DNA from 4 places in the Streptomyces sp. NPDC056222 genome. Region 1 is predicted to be linked to each of the others. Evidence: riboswitches for the same ligand, from Rfam matches in the RefSeq annotation. Region 1 holds a riboswitch; each other region holds the start of a gene.

Evidence for each region. Region 1 has a riboswitch for cyclic di-AMP ahead of ACFC0D_RS18660 (transglycosylase SLT domain-containing protein). Riboswitches for the same ligand answer to the same signal wherever they lie in the genome.
Region 2: another riboswitch for cyclic di-AMP. It lies ahead of ACFC0D_RS16530 (peptidoglycan DD-metalloendopeptidase family protein); the one in region 1 lies ahead of ACFC0D_RS18660 (transglycosylase SLT domain-containing protein).
Region 3: another riboswitch for cyclic di-AMP. It lies ahead of ACFC0D_RS32765 (transglycosylase family protein); the one in region 1 lies ahead of ACFC0D_RS18660 (transglycosylase SLT domain-containing protein).
Region 4: another riboswitch for cyclic di-AMP. It lies ahead of ACFC0D_RS32970 (M23 family metallopeptidase); the one in region 1 lies ahead of ACFC0D_RS18660 (transglycosylase SLT domain-containing protein).

The regions. Positions count from the first base shown of each region.
Region 1 covers NZ_JBHJTL010000035.1:65,276-69,477, reverse strand. The annotation lists gene ACFC0D_RS18670 (hypothetical protein) at 1-269, shown strand, start outside; gene ACFC0D_RS18665 (hypothetical protein) at 407-1,558, opposite strand; gene ACFC0D_RS18660 (transglycosylase SLT domain-containing protein) at 1,735-2,637, opposite strand; cyclic di-AMP (ydaO/yuaA leader) riboswitch at 2,642-2,827, opposite strand; gene ACFC0D_RS18655 (phosphocholine-specific phospholipase C) at 3,103-4,202, opposite strand, start outside.
Region 2 covers NZ_JBHJTL010000030.1:3,602-7,803, reverse strand. The annotation lists gene ACFC0D_RS16540 (STM4011 family radical SAM protein) at 1-180, shown strand, start outside; gene ACFC0D_RS16535 (SGNH/GDSL hydrolase family protein) at 167-961, opposite strand; gene ACFC0D_RS16530 (peptidoglycan DD-metalloendopeptidase family protein) at 1,125-2,096, opposite strand; cyclic di-AMP (ydaO/yuaA leader) riboswitch at 2,101-2,274, opposite strand; gene ACFC0D_RS16525 (tyrosine-protein phosphatase) at 2,641-3,453, shown strand; gene ACFC0D_RS16520 (DUF6126 family protein) at 3,463-3,618, opposite strand; gene ACFC0D_RS16515 (XRE family transcriptional regulator) at 3,639-4,202, opposite strand, start outside.
Region 3 covers NZ_JBHJTL010000105.1:16,204-20,405, reverse strand. The annotation lists gene eno (phosphopyruvate hydratase) at 1-1,106, opposite strand, end outside; gene ACFC0D_RS32765 (transglycosylase family protein) at 1,458-2,144, opposite strand; cyclic di-AMP (ydaO/yuaA leader) riboswitch at 2,148-2,323, opposite strand; gene ACFC0D_RS32760 (transglycosylase family protein) at 2,583-3,509, opposite strand; gene ACFC0D_RS32755 (cytochrome P450) at 3,689-4,202, opposite strand, start outside.
Region 4 covers NZ_JBHJTL010000107.1:15,781-19,982, forward strand. The annotation lists gene ACFC0D_RS32965 (PrsW family intramembrane metalloprotease) at 1-658, shown strand, start outside; gene ACFC0D_RS32970 (M23 family metallopeptidase) at 904-1,998, opposite strand; cyclic di-AMP (ydaO/yuaA leader) riboswitch at 2,010-2,157, opposite strand; gene ACFC0D_RS32975 (PP2C family protein-serine/threonine phosphatase) at 2,370-3,587, opposite strand; gene ACFC0D_RS32980 (MFS transporter) at 3,702-4,202, opposite strand, start outside.

The DNA.
Region 1 (4,202 bases):
CGGCGATGGCGGCGGGCGCGGTCTGCGCGACCGTCCTCGCGCTGCTGGCCGGCCAGCTCCTGCGGATCGCGACGGACGGGTCGGGCCTGCGCTGGGGGCTCCTGCACATGTCCGCCGTCCTCGGCGGAGGCGTGCCGGCCGCCCTGACCTGGGGCCTGGTGGCGGGCGTCGCGGCTGCCGTGACGCTTCGGGTGTCCGTGGGCCGCACCAGGACCACGGACGCCACGACCTCCGTACCGGAGTCCGCCCGGCCACGGCTCGACGCCTGACCTGCCGACGCCCGACCTCCCGACGACTGACCTGTCGGGGCGCGGACCTGGCGTGCCCTGTCCGCGCCCCCAACCGGTCAGGGGCGCGGACGGACCCGGTGCGGCCGTCCGCGCCCCGACATCGCCTGCCGGCTTTGCTACGAGCCCGGGGGCACGTACGCCTGTCGGCTCGCGCAGTTCCAGATCACCGGACGGGCCACCCACGACGCGTCGACGGCGACTCCGCCCACCCGGTCGTCGTCGGACACGGCGCGGGCCGTCGCGTCGCGGTCCGCGCCGAGCGACGGCAGCGCGAGGACCGGGCCGTGCCCCGGCCACAACTGAGCCTGGGAGGGCAGCAGCGGGGCGCCCTCCCGGTGGGTCGTCGCCGTACCCACTGCGACGCCCGTCGTCGGGCTGATCGCACCGAACTCACCCTCCTCCTGCCCGGCGAGGAGGCCGGGGGAGGAGCCGTGATCCTGGAACGGGGGCGCCCACGACCAGGGCTCGCTCTCCGGGTCGAACCGGTCGCTGACCGAGACGTACCCGACGACCCGCCCGGCGTCGTCGATGCCCTCGGCCATGTTGTGGACCAGATACTCGGCGCGCGCGACCGGCAGCGCACGGGCCGGGCCGCCGTCCCCCGGCCACAGCACCGGGAAGGAGCTCCAGGTGAAACCGTCGGGGCCGTCGTACGACTGCTCGGCCGCGCCGATCACATCGCCGCGCGCGTTGACACCGGTGATCCGCGTCACGACCGTGCCCGGTCCCGCGTCCGGCGGCAGCGCCAGGGTCCGCGTGACCTTCCCGTCCCGCCACACCTTCGCCGTGCCGTCGCTGTCGACGCCCGCGATCCGCCCGGCGTCGTCGACGTCCACATCGGACGCGCCCCGTGGCACCCCCTCGGCGAACAGCCGCACCGACGAGGCCCCGGGGCGGTAGCTGAACAGGGCGGTCGAACCGTCCGAGCGGCGGCCCACCCAGCCGGCCATGAGTCCCTGCCGGTTGACGGCTCGGACAGCACCCTCGTCGTAGCCCTCGGGCAGCGGCACACGGTGCAGCCGCTCACCCCTCCAGTACACCGGCAGGCCGCCGCTCGCGCCCACGGCCAGGCCGCGCGGGCCGAGATCGTGCACGCCCTCGGTGGAGATCCCGCCACGGGCGTCCGGCGGGAGCGAGGGAAGTACGGTCGGGCCGGACGTGCACCGTGAGGCGGTCGCGCCGGGCGTCTGGGCGACGGCCGGACCGGCAACCGTGAGCAGACCGGACACCGCGGCGACGGCCGCGCACAGGGCAAGCGTTCTCTTCATACGTCGTTCCCCCCAGGGACGGGATCCGCGATCCCCGTCGCGGATCATCAGTCGCCCATGGTGCACGCCATGAACGCGACATGGGGACGGAATGCCCCAGACCGCTTGGCGGGACGCCGAAGCCCCGGCCCATGAGGGACCGGGGCCGGGGCGTGGAGTCGACGCGGAGCAGGGGATCAGTACGGCCCGTTGACGTTGTCGATGGAGCCGTAGCGGTCCGCGGCGTAGTTGCAGGCCGCGGTGATGTTGGCGACGGGGTCGAAGAGGTCCATCGACGTGCCCGGCACGTGGTAGGCGAGGAAGGTCGGCTCGATGACCTGGAGGAGACCCTTGGACGGCGTGCCCTTGACGGCGTTCGAGTCCCAGAGGTTGATGGCCTGCGGGTTGCCCGAGGACTCGCGCATGATGTTGCGGTGGATCCCGTCGTACGAGCCCGGGATGCCGTAGCGCGCCATGACGTCCAGCGACTCGCGGATCCAGCCGTCGAGGTTGTTGGCGTAGGTCTTCGCCGGGGCGGCCTTGGGGGCTGCGGCGGCGGCCTTCCCGGAAGCCGCGGCGGCGGGCTTCGCGGGAGCGGCCTTGGCGGGAGCGGCCTTGGCCGGAGCGGTGCTCCGCTGCTGCGAGCGGTCGGCCCGGTCGGCGTCCGAACGGGCCGAGGACTTCGACTGCTTGGGCTGCTTCGGGGCGGTGGCGGATTTCCCGCTGAGCGTCAGTTCGAGGCCAGGGTGGATAAGTGACGGGTTGTCACCCACGGCGCTGCGATTCGCGCGGTACAGGGCCTTCCAGCCGCCCTGGACGTCCTGCTCGTGCGCGATCACCGAAAGGGAGTCGCCGCGGACGACCTTGTAAATCTTGGCGGCAGAATTCTGGGCGGCCGGAATTGATTCCGCGATCTTCGCCGGGGCGCTGAAGACGGTCTTCTCGGCGGGGGCGGTCGCGGGGGCCGTCTGGGGCGTCGCATGAGCGGTGGCCGTGGCGACCAGGGGCAGGGCCAGTGCGGCGCCACCCGTGCTCGCAAGGGCGATACCGCGGGTCAGGGGACGTCGCTTGGGGCGCCGGTGCTTACCGTGTGCGGGCATGATGCATTCCTCTCCGGCGCCTGCGGGGTGAGCTGTCGGGTTCGGGCTGGAGATGCCCGGCCGCACACGTGCGACTTCACCCCGAGCCGCTCCGGAGAATCCGGACCGGCGAATAGTGGGTCCCCCGCTCCTGCCTTCGGGTGAATGATCGGTCTTTTCGGACGGTGGCAGGATTCGGCGATCCGTCCGGGTCGAGGTGACCGTAGGCGAGAAATGTCGACAGAAACAAGACGTCGCGTACGTGGGTAATTCGCCGAGGGGATTTCCGCCGCGCCCACCCCGCCGAACTTCCTTGAAGGGCAAGGGGACGGAAGGTGCGAGGAGATGGTTGCAGGCCCTTTGCGTGATTCATCTCACCAGGGGTGTCAAATCGGTCATTAGGGTAAATTCAGGTGAGTTGAGAAAAGGGACACAAGGGATAATAAAGACCCTTGTGTCCCTTTTGGTGGGGAGTGCGGCTGTGTGTCAGCCTGTGATGCTCGCGGTGCCGGTCTCGATGTGGCCCGTGTAGCGGCGCGACCAGGTGCCGTCGATGTCGGCGAGGACGGTGAAGTCGTACCAGCCGTTGTGGTACGCCACGGCGTTGAAGTGGTCCTCGCGCGAGGAGTTCGCCGCCACCGTGTACGTCCACGGCCCGTCGGAGCGGTAGGCGTTCGAGCGGATGGTGAACGTCACCGGAGTGGTGGAGGCGTTCTTCATCGCGAAGTAGATCGCCGTCTTCCCCGTGCCCGGCTCGGTCGCGAAGCGCGCCGCGACCTCGATCGCCTTGCCCGGCTTCGAGGCGTCGCCGATGAAGCGGCGCAGGAAGCGGTTGGGGCCCATCATCGAGATGTCGTACTTGCCCGACCCCGAGCCCGTCCCGATGTTGAAGTAGTCCGTGGACGTCGTGCCCGCGTCGACGGTGTACTGCCACGCCGCCGTGGACCGGTGCTGGTGCGGATGGATCGTGAAGTGCGCCGCGCGCTTCGCCTGCGAGCCCTGGTTCGTCATGGAGAACCAGGCCAGGATCTTGCCCGCGGCACCGAACTCGAACCGGTCGAGGTTGCCGTTGACCTGGTACGGCAGGGCGCGCGCCGGGCGGGTGCCGGCCTCCTGCGCGGGCAGGGCGTTGTCCTGCGGGACCGGGTTGGGCAGGGGGGCGCAGGTCGACTGCCCGATCACCTTGGCGGTGGACGGGAGCCCCGCGGGAACGCCGAAGACGGGGTTCCCGAAGTCGAAGACCCCGGTCAGGTCGCCCGTGACCTTGCGCCGCCAGGCGCTGATGTTGGGGCACGCGGCGGGGGTGCCGAGGGCGGACGTCCAGGTCTCCATGAACCGCAGGACGGAGGTGTGGTCGAAGACCTCCGAGCTGACCCAGCCGCCACGCGTCCACGGGGACATGACGAGCATCGGGACCCGGAAACCGAGCCCGATCGGGACGCCGTCGAGGTACTCGCCCGGGGTTCCGGGCGGCGCGACCGGCGGCGGGACGTGGTCGAAGAATCCGTCGTTCTCGTCGTAGTTGAGGAAGAGGACCGTCCCGTCGAACACCTCGGGATTCGCGGCGAGCGCGCGGTAGACGAGGT
Region 2 (4,202 bases), on a different contig from region 1:
AAGGCCGAGCTCGGCAACCTGTACGACGGTTCGTACCGCGCCGCGCTGCGGCCCCGCGCCTGCCCTCTCGCCCTCTGCGACTGCCACATCGGCTACGTCCATCTGGAGACGCTGCCGCTGTACGACGTTTTCGCCGGAGGCGTCCTGGAACGGATCCCCGCCGCGCTCAGAGGGGCATGAGGTCCGGGCGCTTGGCCTCCACGTGGTCCCCCGAGCTCTCACCCCGCAGCCGCCGCCCGATCCACGGGACGAGGTACTCCTTCGCCCAGTGGATGTCGTCGCGGCGCACGTCCAGGGTGTTCCGCGGCGGCAGCGGCGGCCACGCCTGGTCCGGGTCCGCCGGCACCTCCATGCCGAGGACCTGGGCGGCGCGCAGCGCGACCCGGGTGTGCCCCTCGGGCGAGAGGTGCAGCCGGTCGCCGTCCCAAGCCCGCCTGTCCTGCACCGACTTGAGCGACCACAGGTCCAGGACCGGGCAGTCGTATCGGTCGGCGACGGCCCGGACATGGGCCGTGTAGGTGGCGATCTTGCCGCGCAGATGGCGCAGGACGGGTACGTCGCGGGTGTCGAAGCCGGTCGTCACCATGACCGTGCCCACGGCCGAGGTCAGATCCGCGACGGCGCGCTCGAAGCGCTCCGCGACATCGTCCGGGTCGGTACCCGGGCGGATGATGTCGTTGCCCCCCGCGCAGAAGGTCACGAGGTCGGGGGCGAGCTCCTTCGCCCTGGGGACCTGCTCCTCCACGATCTGGTCGAGGAGGCGGCCGCGTACGGCCAGGTTGGCGTAACGGAATGCGTCGTGCTCCGGCAGCTGGTCGGCGAGCAGCACCGCGAAGCGGTCCGCCCAGCCGACGTACTTCCCATCGGGCCCGGGGTCTCCGACGCCCTCGGTGAAGCTGTCACCGATCGCCGCGTACGACCCGAATACGTCCATGTCTCTTGATCTCGAATCGTCTGCCACGGGAGCTCATCTTTCCCTTATGGGTGTGACCTACGCGACCGTAAGGAGGGGTTGACGCCGGGTGAGATACGCCACCGGTCAAGATTCCGCCAAGCCGGAATACTGCGGAACGCGAAGAGGCCCGGCACAACACGTGCCGGGCCCTTCGGGTGCTGGGTGTACGTCAGATGCTGACGCCGTGCGAGCGCAGGTAGGCCAGCGGGTCGATGTCCGAGCCGTAGCTCGGTCCGGTGCGGATCTCGAAGTGCAGGTGCGGACCGGTGGAGTTGCCGGTCGAACCGGAGAGACCGATCTCCTGGCCGCCCGTGACGGTCTGGCCGGCGGAGACGCCCAGCGAGGAGAGGTGGGCGTACTGCGAGAACGTGCCGTCGGCATGCTGGATGACGACCTCGTTGCCGTACGAGCCGCTGTTGCCCGCGGAGTAGACGGTGCCCGCGCCGACGGCCTTGACCGAGGTGCCGGAGGAGGCGATGAAGTCGACACCGGTGTGGTAGCCGGAGGACCACATGGCACCGGAGGCGCGGTACGGGGTGGAGACGCCGCCGCTGACCGGGGCGACCCAGCCGGAGGACGCGGCCTTCGCGGGAGCGGCCGGCGCCGGCGTTGAGGTCGAGGCCTGGGTGGACTCGACCGCGCCGCGGTCGGCGCTGCGCGAGCTGCGCTCACCCGAGCCGGTGGAGGACTTCTCCGCCTTGGGTGCGGCCTTCGGGGCGGCCTTCGGAGCGGCCTTGGGCGCGGGCGCCTTCGCCGTCGACTTGGCACCGAGCGTGAGCTTCATGCCGGGAAGGATCAGCGAGGGGTTCCCGCCGACGACCTGGCGGTTGTCCTCGTAGAGCTTCTTCCAGCCACCCGCCAGGTGGTGCTCGGAGGCGATCTTCGACAGGTAGTCGCCGCGGACGACGGAGTACGTCTTCGGCTTGGCGGTCTTGTCGGCGGCGGGGGCCTTCGCGGGAGCGGCGGCGACGGCGGCGACGGCCTGCTCGGGCGTCACGGTCGGGGCGCCCTTGTCGGCGGCGTGGGCTCCGGTCGCACCGAGGAGCGGCAGGGCGACGACGGCGCCACCGGTGCCGGCGGCGACGAATCCGCGCGTGATCGGGTTGACCTTGGGACGGCGGTGCTTACCCTTTGCGGGCATGGCGAATTCCTCTCCGTCGCCTGCGAGGTGAGCTGTCGGGTTCGGACTGGAGATGTCCGGCCGCGTTCTCACGCGGCTTAACCCCAAGCCGTCCGGATCGAGCCGGTTCGGCGTACTTACCTGGGTCCCCCGCTCCTGCCGTACGTGGATGGGTGCGGATTCCGGGCGGTGGCAGGATTCGGCGGTCCGACCGGATTGACGGTGACCGTAGACGAGCGGAGTCGGCGCGAACAAGCCACCGTTTTTCTCTCGCATTCAGGGCCGGGATATTCACGCCGAATTCCGGTCACCCTCCGTGGAGGGCGGAGCGCCGATTCCCTTTTCCGGCAGGGAGATCGCCCGGAACGATCAGGCACGGTCCGTCACTTTTATGACGCTGCTCACGCACCCGAACCCATCTCCCCTATTACCAGGGCGCGTTATACCTAAGGGCCCAATTCGGACAGAACACCCATTCCCATACCCCGGGGGTAGGCGGAGCCGACCCCACCCGGGATGATTGCCCCAGGAACCGATCTCGATCAGCCAACCTTCAGGAGCACTCGTGACGCAGCAGCTGCCGCAGATCCCGTCGACCGAACCCGAGCTCACCGGGGTGCGCAACTTCCGGGACGTGGGCGGCCTGCCGACCGTGACAGGCGGATCGGTGCGATTCGGACGGCTCTTCCGCAGCGGCCACCTCGCGCACGCCACCGAGGAGGACGCGGCCTTCCTCTCCACCCTCGGGCTGCACACGATCTTCGACTTCCGCAACCAGGCGGACCGGAAGGTCGAGGGCCCGGACGTCGAACTTCCGGGTGTACGAAATGTGAACATACCGCTCAATGACCCGGCCGACGGCAAGGAGTTCTGGAAGCTGGTCAGCACGGGCGAGCTGGAGCAGCTCCGCGCCATCCTGGGTGACGGCAAGGCGGCCGGCCGAATGTCCGATTCGTACCGGAAGATGATTGTCGAGCGGACCGCTGAGCACAGCCGCATCCTGCACGCGATGGCCGAGGACAGCGTTCCGGCGCTGATGCACTGCGCGGCCGGCAAGGACCGCGCGGGCCTGTCGATCGCCATCTCGCTGCTCGCGGTGGGTGTCGAGCGCGAGGCGATCGAGGCCGACTACGTGAAGTCGAACGACCCGCACCGCCGGTACAAGGTGCGCCGCAGCTCCACCGCCGCGGACGCCATGTCGCCCGAGGTGATGGAGCTGCTCAGCCCGCTCTTCGACGCGCGCGTCGAGTACCTGCGGGCCTCGTTCGAGACGATCGAGCAGACCTGGGGCACGGTCGAGAGCTACCTCACGGACGGCCTCGAGCTCTCTCCCGAGACGCGGGAGCGGCTGCGCGAGCGACTCGTCGTCGAGGCGTGACCCCGCCCCCTACTGGTTCTGCCCGCCGAGCATGAACAGCAGGTAGAGGAACCCGGCGAAGAGGTGCCCGGCCACCAGATAGGCGAAGAGCCGGAGCACCAGACCCTTGGGGAACTTGCCCCCGTCGCGCTCTTCGCCGGTGACGGGTGCGGACTTCTCGGACATATCGGCCCCTTCCGAAGGGCTCAGCGCGGATACGGAGTTCCGTCGCCGAGACACAGCTCGGCAGCGGGGCTCTGCATCAGCGTGTGGACGAAGAGCAGCTCGGCCCCGCCGCGGCCGGCGGCGCCGATGCGGTGCGGGGTGAGCGAGTCGAAGTGCGCGCTGTCCCCCGGGTCGAGTACGTGCACGGTGTCGCCGAGTGCGAGCCGCACCTGCCCTTCGAGGACGTGGAGCCACTCCTCCCCGGGGTGGACGCGCACGATGTCGGTCCGGGTGGCGTACGGCACGTGGACCCGGAGCGCCTGCATCGCGCGGCCGGGGCCACCGGCCTGGCGATAGATCCAGCCGTCGGCCTCGACGGGCTCGGACCGACCCGCCCTGACGACCGGATCACGCTCGGGCGGAACCTCCCCCAGGAGCTCGGCGACCGTCGTACCGTAGATGCGGGCGAGGGCGAGCAGCATGGGCAGCGAGGGCTGCCGGCGGCCCGTCTCCAGCCGGGAGAGATGGGCCGGGGAGAGACCGGCCCGCTGGGCGGCGGCCTCCAGGGTCAGCCCGCGGCGTCGGCGCAGGGCGCGCAGCTGGGG
Region 3 (4,202 bases), on a different contig from region 1:
TCACCGGAGCGGTGGGACATCATGCACTTGAAGCCGTTGCGCTGGGCCATCTCGACGGCGTCCAGGGTCTCGGTCAGCGAACCGATCTGGTTGACCTTGACGAGCAGGGCGTTGGCGGTGCCCTCCTCGATGCCGCGGGCGAGGCGCTCAGGGTTGGTGACGAACAGGTCGTCGCCGACGATCTGGACCTTGGAGCCCAGCTTGTCGGTGAGCACCTTCCAGCCGGCCCAGTCGTCCTCGAACAGCGGGTCCTCGATGGAGACCAGCGGGTACGAGGAGACGAGCTCCTCGTAGTACTCGGTCATCTCGGCGGCCGTGCGGGACTTGCCCTCGAACTCGTACGAGCCGTCCTTGTAGAACTCGGACGCGGCGACGTCGAGCGCCAGCGCGATGTCCTTGCCCGGGGCGTAGCCCGCCTGCTTGATGGCCTCCAGGATGAGGTCGAGCGCCTCGCGGTTGGAGTCCAGGTTCGGGGCGAAGCCGCCCTCGTCGCCGAGGCCGGTGGACAGGCCCTTCGTCTTCAGGACGGCCTTGAGGGTGTGGTAGACCTCGGTGCCCCAGCGCAGGGCCTCGGAGAAGGACTCCGCGCCGATGGGCGCGATCATGAACTCCTGGATGTCCACGTTGGAGTCGGCGTGCGAGCCGCCGTTCAGGATGTTCATCATCGGAACGGGCAGCAGGTGCGCGTTCGGGCCGCCCAGGTAGCGGAAGAGCGGGAGGTCGGAGGCCTCGGACGCGGCGTGCGCGACGGCGAGGGAGACGCCGAGGATGGCGTTGGCGCCGAGCGAGGCCTTGTTGTCCGTGGCGTCCAGGTCGAACATGGCCTGGTCGATCAGGCGCTGCTCGGTGGCGTCGTAGCCGACGAGCTCCGGGCCGATCTGCTCGATCACGGCGAGGACGGCCTTCTCGACGCCCTTGCCCTGGTAGCGGTTCTTGTCTCCGTCACGGAGCTCAATGGCCTCGAACGCACCGGTGGAGGCACCGGACGGAACAGCAGCACGACCGGTGCTGCCGTCGTCGAGGCCGACCTCGACCTCGACCGTGGGGTTGCCTCGGGAGTCCAGGATTTCCCGGGCTACGACGACGTCGATGGACGGCACGAGCATCTCCTTCTGGGATGTGACGCTAGATGTGACGCTTGCTGTGCAGGGTCGCTTTGGCCTTGCGCCAAGAGCCTAACCGGCTCCGGGGCTCCGGCCCGCCCGGCGCCCGCCCCCTGGGACGAAAAAGGACCCGAGGGCAGGTATCCCGGGTCAAAACACCCCAGACCTACTCACCGGTAACGCGGGGTGAGGGGCTACGGGAACCCCGCATCCGGGAACCCGGGCGCACGCGGAGCCGGGAAACGCGGAACCCCGGCCCGGCACACACGGGGGAGGGTGCGCCGGGCCGGGGTGGTCACCGCGGGAGGGTCGGAGGGGCCGCGTGAGCCGCCGGACTCACGCGAACCGCCGGGCTCACTTCAGGTGAAGCTGCTGGCCCGGGTGGATCAGGTCGGCGTCCTCGACGACGTCCTTGTTCAGCTCGAAGAGCTTCTCCCAGCCGCCCTCGACCTTCTGGGCGGCGGCGATCTTGCTCAGGGTGTCGCCGGCGACGACCTTGTACTCGCCGTCACCCTTCGCGACCTTCTTGCCGGTCGGGGTGGTGACGGTCTTCGCCTCGGCCTTCGGGGCGGTCCGCTGCTCGCTGCGGGTCGTCGGCTGCTCGGCCTTGCGCTCGGGGGCGGCCGGAGCGGCCTGGGCCGGCGCGCTCTCGGCGGCGCCGGTGTACGCGGCGCCGGAGAGGCCCACGCCACAGCTCGGCCAGGCACCCTTGCCCTGGCCGGCCAGGACCTTCTCGGCGATCTGGATCTGCTGCGACTTCGAGGCCTGGTCGGCGGTGGCGGCGAACGCGGTGCCACCGTAGGCGGCCCAGGTGGAGGCGGAGAACTGCAGGCCGCCGTAGTAGCCGTTGCCGGTGTTGATGGCCCAGTTGCCGCCGGACTCGCACTGGGCGACGACGTCCCACTCGGAGGCGGTCGCGGCCGAGGCGGACCCGGCGGTCATGAGCGGCGCGGCGACGGCGACACCGGCGATGCCGGCGAGGGCGACGGCGCGGGTGGCCTTGGAGGCACGACGGTGTTTGCCCTTGGCGGAAAACAGCATGGGGAATCTCCTCACCGACGCCTACGAGGTGAGCTGTCGGGTTCGGGCCATGTGAGTTGCCCGGCCGCGCGACCTAGCGCGCGGCTTCACCCCAAGCCGCGTCCTCGGCCGCCTGTCTCAACGGCCGGGGGCGGCACTTACCTTGGGTCCCCCGCTCCTGCCTTCGGCGCATGACGCGACGACTGTTCCCATCGGCCGACGGCAGGATTCGGCGTATCGGTCGACGGGGCCCGCGGTGGCGAGCGGTGCTGACCGTAGACACAGACCTCTCCGAAGTTCAAAGAGGCCCATTGGGGAAATATCGCCCGTACCCACTTCGGGACGAAGGGTGTTTACGCAGGTGAGAGGTGACGGAAGCAAACTTTGCGGACGCGATATGCCAGTTGAGGCAAAGAGACCCATGTCTCAGTTGCACAGAACCGGACATACAGCCCCGAACTACCCCTTCGACGGGAGGAGATCGATCGTCAGGTCGAGGCTCTGGCCAGGGATGATGAGGTCGGGATCGGCACCCACCGTCGAGCGGTTGGCGTCATAGAGAGCGCCCCAGCCGCCCGGGAGTTCGTTCTCCCGTGCAATGTCGGTGAGGTTGTCGCCGGGCTTGACGGTGTATTCGCCCGAGTTGCCCTTGGTGTCCGTAACACCCGCGGAGTCCTTGGAGTCCTTGACATCCCCGGAGCCCGCTACATCCGTACTGTCCGACTTCTCCCCATTCCCGCCCGGGGTCGCCTCGCCTGTCGGCGCATCAGCCGGAGTGTCCGTTGGTGCGGCATGTCGACCGTTTTCACCACTCTTGCCCGGATTGGCCGTCTCCTCCGGGGCCGCGTCACCGCGGTGCTTACCGGTGCCCGGAGTCGCCGGCGCGGAAGGCGTGACGGAGGTCTCGGGGACGGCGGTCGGGCTCGACGTCGAGGGCGCGGTGGTCCCGGGGGTGACGGTCTCGGGGGTGGTGGCCCCGGGGGTGGCCGGAAGGCCCGCCGTCCGGTTCGACTCCTCGACCGGGCCCGTGGGCTCCTCCGGAGTGATCGCAGGCCCCGGGTCGACGCCGGGCGCGAGGCCGTCGTTCGTCAGTCCGGCGATCGGGGCGCAGGTGGCCCACTGCGTGGAGCCGGCGGCGAGCGCCTTGTCGGCAACCGCGATCTGCTGGGCACGGCTCGCGAGGTCCGCACTGGTCGCGTACGCCAGACCGCCGTACGTCTCCCAGGTCTCCTGCGTGAACTGCAGTCCGCCGTAGAGGCCGTTGCCGAAGTGTGCGCTCCACAGGCCGCCCGTCTCGCACTCGGCCACCCGGTCCCAGGTGGCGGCGTCGGCGGCGGAGGCGGAGCCCGCGGCGAGCAGCGGCATCGCCAGCGCGGATCCGGTCACGCCTGCGGCGACCACTATGGCGGGGGCCTGGCGGGGTCTGCGGTGTCGTCCGTTCCCGGAGCGCATACGGAGGGCCTTTCGCGTGACTGCTGAGATGACGGTGAACGTAGCGGCATTCGAACGTCAGTAACAAGTCGATGCAGCGGAGATCACGTAAAAGTCACAGTCTTGACGGACCGTCAGCCACCCAAAGGGGAGAACTCGACCGGAAGCGTGCGCAATCCACGCATGATGAGCCCGCCGCGCCACCGCAGATCGGCAGGATCGGCGGCAAGTCGCAGGTCCGGCAGGCGAGTCAGGAGCGTCGCGAGCGCGATCTGTCCCTCCAGCCGGGCGAGCGGAGCGCCGATGCAGTAATGGATGCCGTGCCCGTACCCCAGGTGCTGGTTGTCCCGCCGCGACAGATCAAGGGTGTTCGGCTCGTCGAAGCGCGCCGGGTCACGGTCGGCGGCGGCGAGCACGACGAGGACCGGGTCGCCCGCCGGGATCTCCTGCCCGCCGATGGTCAGCGGCTCCATCGCGTACCGCCAGGTCGCCATCTCCACCGGCCCGTCGTAGCGCAACAGCTCCTCGACACCGGTCTCCAGGAGTCCCCGCTCCCCCGCCGCGATCGAGGCCTGGAGCCGCTCGCGCTCGCCCGGGTTGCGCAGCAGGGCGTACACGCCGTTGCCGACCAGGTTGACCGTGGTCTCG
Region 4 (4,202 bases), on a different contig from region 1:
CTTCTTCGCACGGATCGTGATGTCGCCGTTCGCGCATCCGCTCTTCACCGTGCTCACCGGCCTCGGCTTCGGCTTCGCCGCCCTCGCCGCCCGGCGCCAGCGCGTGCGGCGCGTCCTGCTGCCGGTCGCCGGTCTCGTCCTCTCGATGGGCGTGCACGCCCTGTGGAACAGCTCGGCGACCGTCCTCGGACCGTGGGGCTTCATCGTCGTGTACGGCATCTTCATGGTGCCCGCGTTCGGTCTGCTGACCTGGCTGGCGATATGGAGCAGGCAGCGGGAGCTGCGCACGATATCCGGGCAGCTCCCGGCGTACGCGGCGGCCGGCTGGCTCTCCCCCGCCGAGCCGCTCGCGCTCTCCTCGATGCGGGCCCGCTCCCTCGCCCGCGACTTCGCCCGCCGCACGTACGGCCCGGCGGCCGCCGTAGCGGTCGGGGAGTACGAGGCGTTCGCGACGACCCTCGCCTTCCTGCGCCACCGCGCCCAGCGCGGCGCGGGCGCACCTGACTTCCTCGCCCGTGAGCAGGAGCTGCTCCACCACCTCTGGCAGCGCAAGGCGGTCGCATCCCCCGCCCTGACCTACGCCGCGCGGGCGACGGGCCAGGTCTGGGCGCCGCCCCAGTACCTCGACTACGGCGGCTACAACCCGTACCGGAGCTAGATCGCGGGGCGCCTCCGGGTCGGTCGGCCGCATGTCGGGCGCGGCCGGACGCCGACGGCACCGCGGATGATGCGGTGTTCCGGCACCCCTGACGTCGGGGGTAGCGCCAGGACCGCCTGAATCGTGGGGGTGCCGCAGAACCGCCGGAGTCGTGGGGAGCGCAACGAGGGACGCGCCCCCGCGCGAAGAGCGTGGGGGCGCGTCGAAGACTCGGCGGCCTCAGCGGCCTGGGATTCCCGGCCGGATCAGACCGACAGGCCCTTGTCCCGCAGCCAGGCGGCCGGGTCGATGCCGTCGCCGCCCGCGGTGTGGACCTCCAGGTGCAGGTGCGGCCCGGTCACGTTGCCGGTCGCGCCGACACGGCCGATCGTCTCGCCCGTGCCCACCGACTGGCCCACGCTCACCGTCATCGAGGACAGGTGCGCGTACCAGACCTCCGAGCCGTCCTCCAGCTCGAGGACGATCCGGTAGCCGTACGAGCCCGACCAGCCCGCCGACTTGATGGTGCCGCCGTGGACCGCCTTGACCGGGGTGCCGGTGGGCGCCGCGAAGTCGAGGCCCGTGTGGTAGCCGGAGGACCACATGGAGCCGGACTGGCCGTAGGTGGAGGTGAGGGTGTACGAGGACGTGGGCAGGGAGTAGCTCGCGGCGAGCTTGGCCAGCCGCTCCGCCTCGGCCTTGGCCGCTGCCTCCGCCTCCGCCTTCTTCTTCGCCTCGGCGGCGGCCTTCTCGGCCGCGGAGGCCTTCGCCGCCGCCTCGGCCGCTGCCTTCTCGGCGGCCTGCTTCTCCGCCTCGGCCTTCTCGGCCGCGTCGGCGGAGGCCTGCTGCTGCTCGGCCTGCTGGAGGATGCGGGCGCGCAGCGCCTCGCCGGCGTCGGCGGTGGACTCGGACGCGGAACCGCCGCCGGTCTTCTCGGCGCTGTCGGCCGAGAGGGTGAGGGAGGCGGTGAGCGGCTGCGGGTTGTTCGTCCCGGAACCCGTACCGTCGGCGCCGTCCTCGTCGGAGATGAGCTCGCCGACGCCCGGCAGTTCGGAGGCGTCCGGGAGGTTCAGGTCCGGGAGCGATATGGAGACCGGGGGCTTGTCCTTGGCGGTGGCCATGCCACCCGCGCCGACGGCCGCGATGACACCGACGCCGAGGACGGTGGAGGAGCGGGCGAAGGCGGAGCGCTGCTTCACGACCCGGTGGCGGCCACCGGAGCGGGCCTGCTGGCGAAGGGAGTCCTCGGTGGGGTTCCACTCCCCCCACGTCGTGGTGTCGTCCGTACCGGCGGCGCCCGGCGCACCGAACGCTTGGAACCCGTCGAAGGTGTCTTCGGGGGCAGGGGTGTTGGACGCCACGGAGGCGTACTCCTTTCCTTCCTTCTCGCCTACCGGGTTAGCTGACGGGTTCGGAGCAGGAAGGTCTCCTACGAGCGGTGTCGCACGGATGCGACGGTGCCCGATTCACCCCAAGTGGTGGTTCCCCGGTTCCTTTTCAGGATTCGGCGCGTGCGCACGGTGCCGTCTCTTGCGACGGCTGGGACGACCGCGCTGCGTTATCGAACGTTAATAGACAGGAGGGCCGGATTCCAAGCTGTTCCGAGTGATCATTCAAGGGATTGAGGCAGTACAGCCCGATTTGACCCCGCTTCAGTTAACCCCTGCCTGAAAGAGTTGGAACTGACAGTGTGTCAGTTGTTATCGCAGCGGTACCTCTCCACTACGCATGGTCACGGCACCACCGGCATCGTCCGCCGCCGCTCCGGCTGCCCGGTCGCCGGACGGCTCACGGCGAGCAGCGCCATGTCGTCCGTGGAGCCGCCGCCCGTGTAGCGACGGACGTCGTCGACGAGCGCGTCCAGCAGCTCCTCGGGACCCGGGAAGATCCGGCCGGCGAGCCGCTCGGCCGGATCGTAGAAGGTGCCCTCGGCGTCGCGCGCCTCGGACAGCCCGTCGGTGTAGAAGAGCAGCGTCGCGCCGGGCGGGTACGGGCTCTCGTCCGCCCGGTCCGGCCAGGCGGCCAACTCGCCCATGCCGAGCGGCAGCGCCGGCTCGCTCGGCGCCAGAAGCTCCAGGCCCCCGTCCGCGTGCAGCAGCAGCGGCTCGGGGTGACCGCGGTTCACCACCCGTACGTGTCCGTCCACGCGCGGGATCTCGGCCAGGACGGCCGTGGTGAACCCCTCGAAGGCGTCGAGGCTGGAGCGCCGCGTGCCCTCCCGGGCCAGCGCCCGCTCCAGCCGCTGCGCGACGCCCTCGAGGGTCGCCTCCTGCTCGGCCGCCTCCCGGAAGGCCCCGATCACGATGGCGACCGCCTCGACCGCGTCCAGCCCCTTGCCCCGTACGTCACCGACCACGAGCCGCACCCCGTACGGAGTGTCCTGGACGGCGAACAGATCGCCGCCGATGAACGCGTCCGCCTGCGCGGCCTCGTAACGAGCCGCCACCTGAAGGCCGCCGATCCGCTCGGCCGGCGTCGGCAGGACCGCCTTCTGGGCGGCCGCCGCGATCACCCGGGCCGAGGCGAGCCGCTCGCCGCTGCGCAGGACGACCCGGTTGATGAGCAGGGCGAGGGCGGCGACGGTGGCGACGGTGAACGTCTCGGTGAGGGAGGGAACTTCGGTGGCCGTGTGGTTGTAGAGGTGCAGACCGACGCCGGCCAGGATCGCGGCGATGCCGGTGAGCAGGGTCGTGAGCATCGAGAAGAACGGGGCCGCGATGAGCGGAGCGGCCGAGAACATCGGGGCCGCCGTGTACGAGGGCGGGGTGGAGAGGTCGAAGACGACACCGCCGAGGATGACGAGTGGGGGCAGGGCCCGGATGAACCGCCGGGCCTGCTCGGCTCGCGGCCGCGGACGCCCGTTCACGTCGCCGCCCGCGCCTCGCTGCCCCTGCCCCACCTGTGCTCTCCTGCCCGGTCCGTACACGGCGACGGACGGTACCGCGCCCACCCCAGGGTGGCGGGAGCCGCGCCGCGCGGCGACCCCCGCTCGGCCGAGTGGGTGACACCTCCTCAGCCGCTCACCCCTACGCCCCCGCCCTTCACCTCCGCGCGCCCCCGGCCCTTACCCCCGAGCGCCCGGGACCGCGTCCGCGCTCAGCCGTCCGCCGCGCCCCAGGGCCCCCACCGCGCACGCGCACGCCAACCCGACCCCGCACAGCACCAGCCACGGCGTCGCCGACCACCCGGTCACATCGAGCAGCGCGCCCGTCCCCAGGTTCCCGAGCGTGATCCCGATCCCGCAGACGGTGTTGTAGAGCCCGTAGTGCGTGGCCACCCACCGCCCGCCCGAGAGCGCGACGACCGTGTCCATCTCGTACGGGTACAGCACCGCGTTCGCGACCGCCAGGGCCGCCGCGCACAGCAGCAGCCCCCCGAGCCCGGGCACGGCCACCGGCGGCAGGAAAGCCGCGCCCATCAGCACGAGGCCGAGGACCAGACACCGCTCACGGCTCAGCCGGCGCGCGCACCAGGCCGTGATCCGCAGCTGGCCGGCCAGCGCGACGAGCGCGGAGACGACGAAGAGCGCGGTCGTCGCCGCCGTGCCGTCCGCCGCGAGCGGCAG